Regions from separate parts of the Bradyrhizobium sp. SZCCHNR1002 genome, predicted to be linked through region 2. Evidence: predicted binding sites of a transcription regulator. Region 2 holds the regulator's gene; each other region holds the start of a gene.

Region 1 (3,229 bases), on a different contig from region 2:
CGCCGAACACGATGGCATCGCCGCCTGCGGCGGCTTCGCGCGCGGTCTCCTCATTGACCGGGAATTCTGCGATTCCCACGCCCTGTTCCCGAAAGGCACGGCGCATCTCCGGACTCTCGTCGTCGTGAGACAGCATGCGGATGCCGGCCGCGCGGCCGGCCGCGGCAAGGCGGGCGATCGACGCCGGAACGGCATCGGCCCGTGAAACGATGCGCGCGACCAGGCGATCGAAGTCGCCGCCGGACATTCCCGTGCGATCCACCATGCGCTGGCGCTTGTGCGGCTTGTCCAGGCTCGCCACGGTGGAGTCCATATGGTCGTTGAAGGCGAACAAGTCGATGCGCCGCGCTGCAAGCAATGCGAGGATCTCGTCCTCGTCATCGAGATTGTAGGTCTCGTGACGCAAATGGAAGCGGGTATCGGCAGCGAGGCGCGGCCGCAGAGCTTCGATCGCCTCGAGCAGATGGCGCGCGTTCGCAGCACTTCGCAGGCCCGGCTCCCACGACCAGGTGGTCGCATGGAAGACCGTGGTGATGCCGTTGCTGACGGCCTGGCGGTCGCTATCGACCAGAGCGACGTCGATCGGAAAATCCACGCCTGCGCGCGGCATCATCTGCCGCTCGAAGGCGTCACCATGAATATCGACGATACCGGGCAGCACCGTGAGCCCGCTCGCATCGAGATCGAGTCCGGTACGCGGTGTAGTCGTGTCGATCCCGTCAATCACGCCCCGCGAGAGGATCAGCGATGCGTCGACGAGTTCGGAGCCGATCAGGCACTTGCCGCCCGAAACAAAGATGTCTGTCATGGCGTGGCACTCTGCCGCAGCTGAGCGCCGTCGTCGAGAGCTGCCTCGTATTTGTCCAGGAAGTCGGCGATCTCCAGGCGCCGGAAGTCCGGCAAGGCCGCGCGCAGTGCGTCGTGATCCCAGTCCCACCAGGCGAGGCGCCGCAGACGCTCAGCGATGTCCTCCGGGAAACGGCGCTTCAGGAGACGCGCGGGATTGCCGGCGACGATGGTATAATCGGGCACATCCTTGGTGACGATGGCGCCGGCCGCCACGACGGCGCCCGTGCCGATGTTGCGTCCTGGCAGCACGATCGCACCATGGCCGATCCAGACATCATGACCGATGTCGACATGGTGTTGGCGTCGCCAGGCGAAGAACTCCGCATCGTCGGGCTCGCCCGGGAAATATGCGCTGGCGCGATAGGTGAAATGCGCCTGGGTCGCGCGATGCATCGGGTGATTGCCTGGATTGATCCGGGTCATCGCCGCGATCGAGCAGAACTTTCCGATCGTCGTGTAGGTGATTTGTGCATCGTTGACGACGTAGGAGTAGTCGTCCATCGCCACCTCGTTGAGGATGGTGCGGGCACCCACTTCGCAATAGGCGCCCAGCCTCACGTCGTGGAGGGTTGCGGTGGGATCGACGGTGGGATGGATTGAAAGTGACTTGCCGGCCATGTCTCGTCTGCTTCTGGAGGTTCTCGGATGTCTAAGGTGCTCACTATGACGGTTGCGTGACGGGCGGATGACCGGGGCGTCGCCGATGTGGATGAGCAGGCGAGCGTGAGCGCATTGTCACATAACTGTTGAATCCAGACGCTAGCGGTAGCGCGTCACGAGGCGTCTGGAGCTTGCAATGCTGGTGGTAGATGGTTTGACGTGCCGGTTCGGTGCGAAAGCCGCGGTCGACAATGCGTCCTTCGCCATTGCGCCCGGCAGCTTCGTCGGCGTGATCGGGCGGTCCGGGGCCGGCAAGTCGACCTTGCTGCGCTCCATCAACAGGCTCAGTCCCGTCAGCTCCGGACGGGTTTTGTTCAACGACCTCGACGTGACGGCGCTGCGCGGGCGCGACCTGCGCCAATGGCGTGCGCGCTCGGCAATGATCTTCCAGCAGTTCAACCTCGTCGGCCGGCTCGACGTGCTCACCAACGTGCTGATGGGACGGCTGGCCGAAATTCCTTCCTGGCGTTCGCTGGCGCAGCTGTGGCCGGCCGAGGATGTCGCCATCGCGATGTCCGCGTTGGAGCAGTTCGACATGGCCTCGCTCGCCGCGCAGCGCGCCGATCAATTGTCGGGCGGGCAGCAGCAGCGGGTTGCCATCGCGCGTGCGCTCGTGCAGCAGCCCGACATCATCCTGGCCGACGAGCCGATCGCCTCGCTCGATCCCCGCAACACCAAGATCGTGATGGATGCGCTGCTGCGCATCAACAAGCATTTCGGCATCACGGTGGTCTGCAATCTGCATTCGCTCGATCTGGCGCGCAGCTATTGCGACCGCCTGATCGGCATGGCGACCGGGCGCGTCGTGTTCGATGACGTCCCTGCCGCTCTCACCGGCCAGATCGCGCGCGAGCTCTACGATCTGGAAGCCGATGAGGTCATGGATGCTCGCCCCGTGCCGCCGGCAGCCGTTCCGGCCTTTGGCGAGGCCGCCGTCGCCTGAGCCGCATGTATCACAAGTTTCGGCCGCCGCGCGCGACGGTCGCATCGTATGATTGCAGCAAGAGGATAAGTCATGATCAATCGTCGCATCATTCTGGCAGGCGTCGCCGCGCTTGCGTTCACCGCTTCGGCCTCCGCCGCCGACTGGAAGGCGAAGTATCCCGAGCTCACCTTCGCCGTCGTTCCGGCAGAGAACGCCTCTGGCGTCACCGAGCGTTGGGCGCCGTTCGTGAGCTATCTCTCCAAAGAGCTCGGCGTGAAAGTCACGCTGCGCATCGCCAACGACTACGCGGCCGTGATCGAAGGCCAGCGCGCCGGCAATATCCACATTGCGAGCTACGGCTCGGCCTCGTTCGCCCGGGCCCGCCTGACGGGGGTCAAGACCGATGCCTTCGCCAACGACATCAATGCCGACGGCAGCACCGGCTATTATTCGGTGTTCTTTGTCAAGGCGAGCAGCCCGTATCAGAAGGTCGAGGACCTCAAGGGCAAGAATCTCGGCTTGGTCGATCCGAATTCCACGTCGGGCAACAATGTGCCGCGCTTCGAGCTCAACAAAATGGGCGTGACGGATGCCGAGACGTATTTCGGCAAGGTGGTCTTCACCGGCAGCCACGAGAATGCGGTGCTGGCCCTGTCGCAGGGGACCGTCGACATCGCAGCCAACCAGTGGACCAGCGACAACGACTCGACGCTGGCGCAGATGCTGACCAAGGGCATGCTGAAGAACGCCGACGGCTCGCCGATGAAGAAGGAAGACTTCCGGATCATTCACAAG
Region 2 (3,229 bases):
AGAAGATGCCGACCACGGCCGGCTCGCCGCCGATCTCGGCCATGATCGGCGAGCCCGAATAGCCAAAATTGGCCAGGCAATGCACGGTCAGCAGCTTGGCGTCCTTGGTCATCCCCGCGCTGCAATTGCGCTGGCCGGTCGGCGAATAGCGCCGCTCCTGGCCATAGCCGATCTCGGAGATGGTGCCGGCCCTGGTTGCGGCGACCAGCTCCTCACGGCTCAGCGCCCTCACCGCCACCGGCTTCGACGGCAGCGCGTCCTTCAGGATGATCAGCGCCCAATCGGCCGGGGAGCGGTCGAGCGACCATCGGTCGTGCTGGGTCGGAACGAACTCGGGCGCGACGATCAGCCGTTCGGCGATCGATGAGGCGGCCGGCGTGCCCCTGTTCATGCCGGCCAGGAAGCGGACGTTGCCGGGATTGACCTGCGCGAGCCCGTTGAACACGCAATGCGCGGCGGTGAGCACGACGCGCGGCGCGATCAGAGTGCCGGTACACCAGCCGCCGGTCGAATACTGCGCCACGGTGACGACGCCGATCGACGAGGCAGGCCAGGAGGTCGGGTCCACGACCTCGCCGATGTGCCGGTCGAGTCCGAGCAACTGCTCGGGACGCGGGTTGGCCACCCCGGCATCCGTCGATTCGAATCTGGGCTTCCAGCTCGCGATCATCGCCTGCGCCTGGACACGCTGCGCCTCGGTCAGCTTGACCCGCTGCACGTCGCGGCCGGCCGAGCGCACGCCGTTGCGGCCGGCCATCACCAGCCAGGCATAGCCCTGCACGAGGTCCTGGCTCACGCCGCGGCCGTCGAGCATCATCAGACCGAGCATGTATTGCGACTGGGCGAAGCCTTGGGCTGCAGCGCGGCTGAACCAGCGGCCGGCTTCGCCGTAGTTGCTCGCGACACCCTCGCCGTTGACGTAGGCGATGCCGAGATAGTGCTGGGCGACGGCGAGGCCCTGGTCCGCCGCCTTGCGATACCATGCCAGCGCCTCGGCCGCATTGCGCGGCTGGCCCCAGCCGAAGGCGTGCATGAAGCCGACGTCGAACTGCGCCCGCGCATCGCCCTTGGCGGCGAGCGGCAGCAGGCGGCGCAGCGCAACGTCATGCTGGCCGTTTCCGGCGGCGGCGACGGCGTCTTCGAGCTCGGCGGCCGGTGCACCGGCCAGGCTGCCGAGCAGCACGGCAAGACTTGTGATGATCGTCTTGAGCAAGGGCGTCCGCTGGAACCAAAACACGGGCCGCTCAGCACACTCGATCAAGACGGCGGCGGCGTGGCGGAAAGCGGACCGCGGTGTCCTTAATCCGGCCTGCTCGCCTCTCACACCTGCACGTCCCTCACATCTGCCGCTCCTTATGCCTGCTCGCTCTTGGCGAACCGATCGTCCAGCGCATAGCCCGCGCCGCGCACGGTGCGGATCGGATCCTGCTCGCGACCCGGATTGAGCAGCTTGCGCAGACGGCCGATGTGCACGTCGACGGTGCGCTCGTCGATATAGATGTCGCGGCCCCAGACGCTGTCGAGCAACTGCTCGCGGCTGAACACGCGGCCGGGATGCTCGAGGAAGAATTCGAGCAGACGGTATTCGGTCGGGCCGAGGTCGATCGGCCGGCCCGAGCGCGCGACGCGGCGCTTCTCGCGGTCGAGCTCGATGTCGCCATAGGACAGCACGGTCGCGAGCCGCTCCGGGCTCGCCCGCCGCAGCAGGCCCTTCACGCGCGCCAGCAGCTCCGGCACCGAGAACGGCTTGACGATGTAGTCGTCGGCGCCGGTCGCAAGCCCCCGCACACGCTCGCTCTCCTCGCCGCGGGCGGTGAGCATGATGATCGGCAGCTGCTTGGTCTCGGACCGCGCCCGCAGCCGCCGGCACAGCTCGATGCCGGACAGGCCCGGCAGCATCCAGTCGAGCACGACCAGATCGGGCACGCGCTCCTTGAGCCGCGTGTCGGCCTCGTCGCCGCGCGCCACGGTCTCGACCTCGTAGCCTTCGGCCTCGAGGTTGTAGCGCAGCAGCGTCGTCAGCGCCTCCTCGTCCTCAACCACCAGAATTCGCGCGCCCATGTCGAAATCGTCTTTCTCAGTTGCCGGGGATCGTGGTCGCGAAGCTGGTCATGTCGCCCTTCGGGCGCTTGTCCATGATCTGCTGGCCCTCGATCATATAGAAAACCGTCTCAGCGATGTTGGTGGCGTGGTCGCCGATCCGCTCGATGTTCTTGGCGCAGAACATCAGGTGGATGCAGAACGAGATGTTGCGCGGGTCCTCCATCATATAAGTGAGGAGCTCGCGGAACAGCGAGGTGCAGATCGCATCGACCTCCTCGTCGCCCTTCCAGACCGTCATCGCCGCCGGCAAATCATGCGCGGCATAGGCATCCAGCACCGTCTTGACCTGCGACTGCACCAAGTCGGTCATGTGCTCCAGGCCGCGGATCAGCTTGAGCGGATGGAAGTCGCTCTCCAGCGCGGCGACGCGCTTGCCGATGTTCTTGGCGAGGTCACCGATCCGCTCCAGATCGGTGGCGACGCGCATGGCGCCGACGATCTCGCGCAGATCGACGGCCATCGGCTGGCGGCGGGCGATCGTCAGCACCGCGCGCTCCTCGATGATGCGCTGCAGCTTGTCGACCTCGGCGTCGGCGGCGACCACCTTCTGGCCGAGCGCCACGTCGCGCCGCACCAGCGCGTCGACGGAATCGACGATCAGCCGCTCGGCGAGGCCGCCCATCTCCGACACCAGCCGGGTGAGATCCTGCAGATCGCTGTCGAACGCCTTGGCGGTATGTTCACTGGCCATGTTGATCTCCTGAAGAATGCTGTCGGCGTCAGCCGAACCGGCCGGTGATGTAGTCCTGGGTCCGCCGATCGCTCGGCGAGGTGAAGATCTTGCTGGTCTCGTCGAACTCGATCAGCTCGCCGAGATACATGAAGGCGGTCTTGTCGGAGACGCGCGCCGCCTGCTGCATGTTATGGGTCACGATCGCGATCGTATAGTTCTCCGCGAGCTCCTGGATCAGCTCCTCGACCTTGGCGGTCGAGATCGGGTCGAGCGCCGAGCACGGCTCGTCGAACAGGATCACCTCGGGCCGGACGGCGACTGTGCGGGCGATGCACAAGCGCTGCTGCTGGCCGCCGGACAGCGACAGGCCGGAGGCGTTGAGCTTGTCCTTGACCTCGTTCCACAGCGCGCCGCCGCGCAGCGCCTTCTCGACGCGGTCGTCCATCTCGGACT
Region 3 (3,229 bases), on a different contig from region 2:
AGAACACCACGGTCGTGCCGATGGCGGTGTAATACTCCGGCTGGGCGAACAGCGCCTGGTAGTTCTCGAGCCCGACGAATTCGGAATTGAGGCCGAAGGCGTCCTCGCGCAGGAACGACTGCCAGATCGCCTGGCTGGCCGGCCAGTAGAAGAAGATCAGCGTGATCGCGAGCTGCGGCGCCAGCAGCAGGTAGGGCAGGAGCTTGCCGTTGAAGACGACCGACTTTTCCATGGAGCGCGCCGCGTGAGGGATAGAAGTGAGGCTTCCCCTCCGGTGGGAGAGGAAGCCTCTGGGACGGCCTGACTTTGCCGTTTCCTTACTTGGCCGTTTTCTCGAAGGTGCGCAACATCGCATTGCCGCGGGCAACGGCGGAATCGAGCGCCTCCTTGGCGGTCTTCTTGCCGGCGAGTGCGGCCTCGATCTCCTCGGCCCAGACGTCACGCATCTGCACCATGTTGCCGAAGCGCAGGCCGCGCGAATTCTCGGTCGGCGGCTTGTTGGTGAGCTCCTTCAGCGGCGTCTGCGGCACGGGGTTCTTGTCGTAGAAGCCGTCCGTCTTGGTCTTCTCATAGGCCGCGGTGGTGATCGGCAGATAGCCGGACTCCTGATGCAGCTTGGCCTGGCGGTTGGTGTCCGACAGGAAGGTGAAGAACTTGGCGACGCCCTTGTACTCGTTCGCCGTCTTGCCGCCCATCACCCACAGCGAGGCGCCGCCGATGATCGAGTTCTGCGGTGCGCCCTGCACGTCCGGATAATATGGCATCGGCGCCGAGGTGAAGTCGAACTTCGCGGTGCTCTTGGCGGTGGCGTAGTAGCCCGACGAGGTCATGAAGATCGCGCATTCGCCGGAGCCGAACCGGCTCTCGGAGGCCGAGCCGCGGCCGGAATAGTCGTAGGTCTTGTCCTTCTGCAGCTCGACGAGGTTCTGCAGGTGCTTGACGTGCAGCGGGCTGTTGAACTCGAGCACGGTGTCGAAGCCGTCGAGGCCGTTGGCCTTGGTGCCGATCGGCACGTTGTGCCAGGCCGAGAACTGCTCGATATGGGCCCAGGACGCCCAGGCATTGGAGAAGCCGCAGGTCTCGTGACCGGCAGCCTTCAGCTTCTTGGCGGCGTCGAACACTTCCGGCCAGGTCTTCGGGATCTCGGCAACGCCGGCCTTCTTCAGCTCGTCCTTGTTGATCCACATCACCATCGAAGACGAGTTGAACGGGAACGACAGCATGTCGCCCTTGGAGGTCGAATAGTAGCCGGTAATCGCCGGCAGATAGGCCTTCGGGTCGAACGGCTCGCCGGCCTCCTTCATCAGCTCGTAGACCGGCTTGATCGCGCCCTTGGCGCTCATCATTGTCGCGGTGCCGACCTCGAACACCTGCATGATGTGAGGCGCATTGCCGGCGCGGAACGCGGCGATGCCGGCATTCATCGTGTCGGGATAGGCGCCCTTGAAGGTCGGCACGACCTTGTAGTCGCTCTGCGAGGCGTTGAATTCCTCGGCGAGCTTGTTGACGATGTCGTTGTTGCCGCCGGTCATGGCGTGCCACCACTGGATTTCAGTCACCGCGAGTGCGGGTGACGCCGCAAAACCAAAGGTGGCTGCAACGGCAGTCGCAGCAGCGAATTGTCGAAATGACATCAAAAAGATCCTCCCATGAACGTCATCGGTCGTGGCGGCCGTTAACAGCGCCAGATGACAGTTATGTGAATGTATAGACGTATGACCTGACGCGGGAAAGCCACGCGCAGTGCGTCCGCGAAAAGCGGTAAATCGCATCTCTCCGTTACCGCGCCGTGGTGCGACGCGGCGACGGGAGCGCGTGCGATGCGGTCAGCGTTTGCGTTCCGTGCAGACGGTTCCAGCGGCCCGCAGCGATTCGATCTCGCTCGGCGAGTAGCCGAATTCGCTCAGCACCTCCTCGGCGTGCTCGCTGTATTTCGGCGGCGTGGAGCGCAGGCTCGGCTTGGTGCGTCCGAGCCGGATCGGCGAGGCCACCCCCTTGTACCAGTCCTTCTCGATGACATCGCCGCGGTAGAGCGTGTGCGGATTGGTCAGTGCCTGATCGATCTTCTGCACCGGGCCGGCGGGCAGGCCGGCGGCGAGCAGGCGGTCGCACAGCGGCTCGGCCTCGAACTGGCGGAACACGGCGGCGAGCTCGGCGCGCAGCGCCTCGCGATTGGCGACGCGGTCGCGGTTGCGCGCGAAGCGCGGATCGGTGCCGAGCTCGGGGCGGCCGATCTCCTTGGCGAGCTTGCGGAACGTGCCGTCATTGCCGACGCCGATGAAGATGTCGTCGGTCTTGGTCGGGAAGATGGCGTAGGGAACGAGATTCGGATGTTCGTTGCCGGTCAGCGACGGTGGCTTGCCGTGCATGAAGTAGTTGGCGGTGTGCGGATGCATGATCGCCAGGCCAGTTTCGTATAGCGTGATTTCGAGGAACTGGCCTTGTCCCGACCGCTGCCGTTCCGACAGCGCCATCAGGATGCCGATCGCGGCATAGAGGCCCGTGGTGATGTCGACCAAGGGCACGCCGATTCGCATCGGGCCGCTCTCGGGCGAGCCGGTCGCCGCGATCATGCCGGTCATCGCCTGGATGATCGCGTCATAGCCGGGATTGCCGCCGCGCGGCCCGTCGGCGCCGAAGCCGCAGATGCGGCAGTGCACGAGCCCCGGGAATTTCTCGCGCAGCACGTCGCTGCCGATGCCCCATTTCTCGAGGGTGCCGGGCTTGAAGTTCTCGATCAGCACGTCGGCGGTCTCGAGCATCTTCAAGAGCACCACGCGGCCGCCCTCGGAGGCGAGGTCGAGGCCGATCGAGCGCTTGTTGCGGTTGATGCCGACGAAGTAGGCCGCGTCCTCGTCGTGGAACGGAGGGCCCCAGTCGCGGACCTCGTCGCCGGCGGGCGGCTCGACCTTGATCACGTCGGCGCCGTGATCGGCCAGGATCTGCGTGCAATAGGGGCCGCCGAGCACGCGCGTGAGATCGATCACGCGCAGGCCGGCCATGGCGCCGGGAGCAAATTGAGGGGTCATCAGGACGATCGCGAGGTTGGTTTCAACTCGCGGTCATTAAGCATTGCCGCAGCGCTCGCGCAAACGAGCTTGCGCGAATGCCGCCCTGGCGAAAACGGAGGGCCGGCCTGCGGCAGGAGCGCGACGCAACCCCTGCCGCAGGGCGGAATTCAACCTCAGACGACGGACAGCTTGACGTCGACGTTGTTGCGGGTGGCGTT

Evidence for each region. Region 2 encodes PhoB, which activates phosphate uptake and scavenging genes when phosphate is short. Its sites were predicted from a motif close to TGTCATNNANCTGTCAT; they were not measured.
Region 1: phnC (phosphonate ABC transporter ATP-binding protein) is a predicted target of PhoB. The motif match lies at 1,513-1,529, and genes of this name have one in related genera.
Region 3: ugpB (sn-glycerol-3-phosphate ABC transporter substrate-binding protein UgpB) is a predicted target of PhoB. The motif match lies at 1,689-1,705, and genes of this name have one in related genera.

The regions. Positions count from the first base shown of each region.
Region 1 is NZ_JAUHIS010000001.1:2,388,637-2,391,865, reverse strand. It holds gene QX108_RS10625 (alpha-D-ribose 1-methylphosphonate 5-triphosphate diphosphatase) at 1-808, opposite strand, end outside; gene QX108_RS10620 (chloramphenicol acetyltransferase) at 805-1,467, opposite strand; gene phnC (phosphonate ABC transporter ATP-binding protein) at 1,646-2,452, shown strand; gene phnD (phosphonate ABC transporter substrate-binding protein) at 2,525-3,229, shown strand, end outside.
Region 2 is NZ_JAUHIS010000002.1:488,626-491,854, forward strand. It holds gene QX108_RS14670 (trypsin-like serine protease) at 1-1,213, opposite strand, end outside; gene phoB (phosphate regulon transcriptional regulator PhoB) at 1,354-2,061, opposite strand; gene phoU (phosphate signaling complex protein PhoU) at 2,078-2,794, opposite strand; gene pstB (phosphate ABC transporter ATP-binding protein PstB) at 2,823-3,229, opposite strand, start outside.
Region 3 is NZ_JAUHIS010000003.1:299,928-303,156, reverse strand. It holds gene ugpA (sn-glycerol-3-phosphate ABC transporter permease UgpA) at 1-232, opposite strand, end outside; gene ugpB (sn-glycerol-3-phosphate ABC transporter substrate-binding protein UgpB) at 318-1,634, opposite strand; gene QX108_RS17630 (CaiB/BaiF CoA-transferase family protein) at 1,827-3,029, opposite strand; gene QX108_RS17625 (organic hydroperoxide resistance protein) at 3,185-3,229, opposite strand, start outside.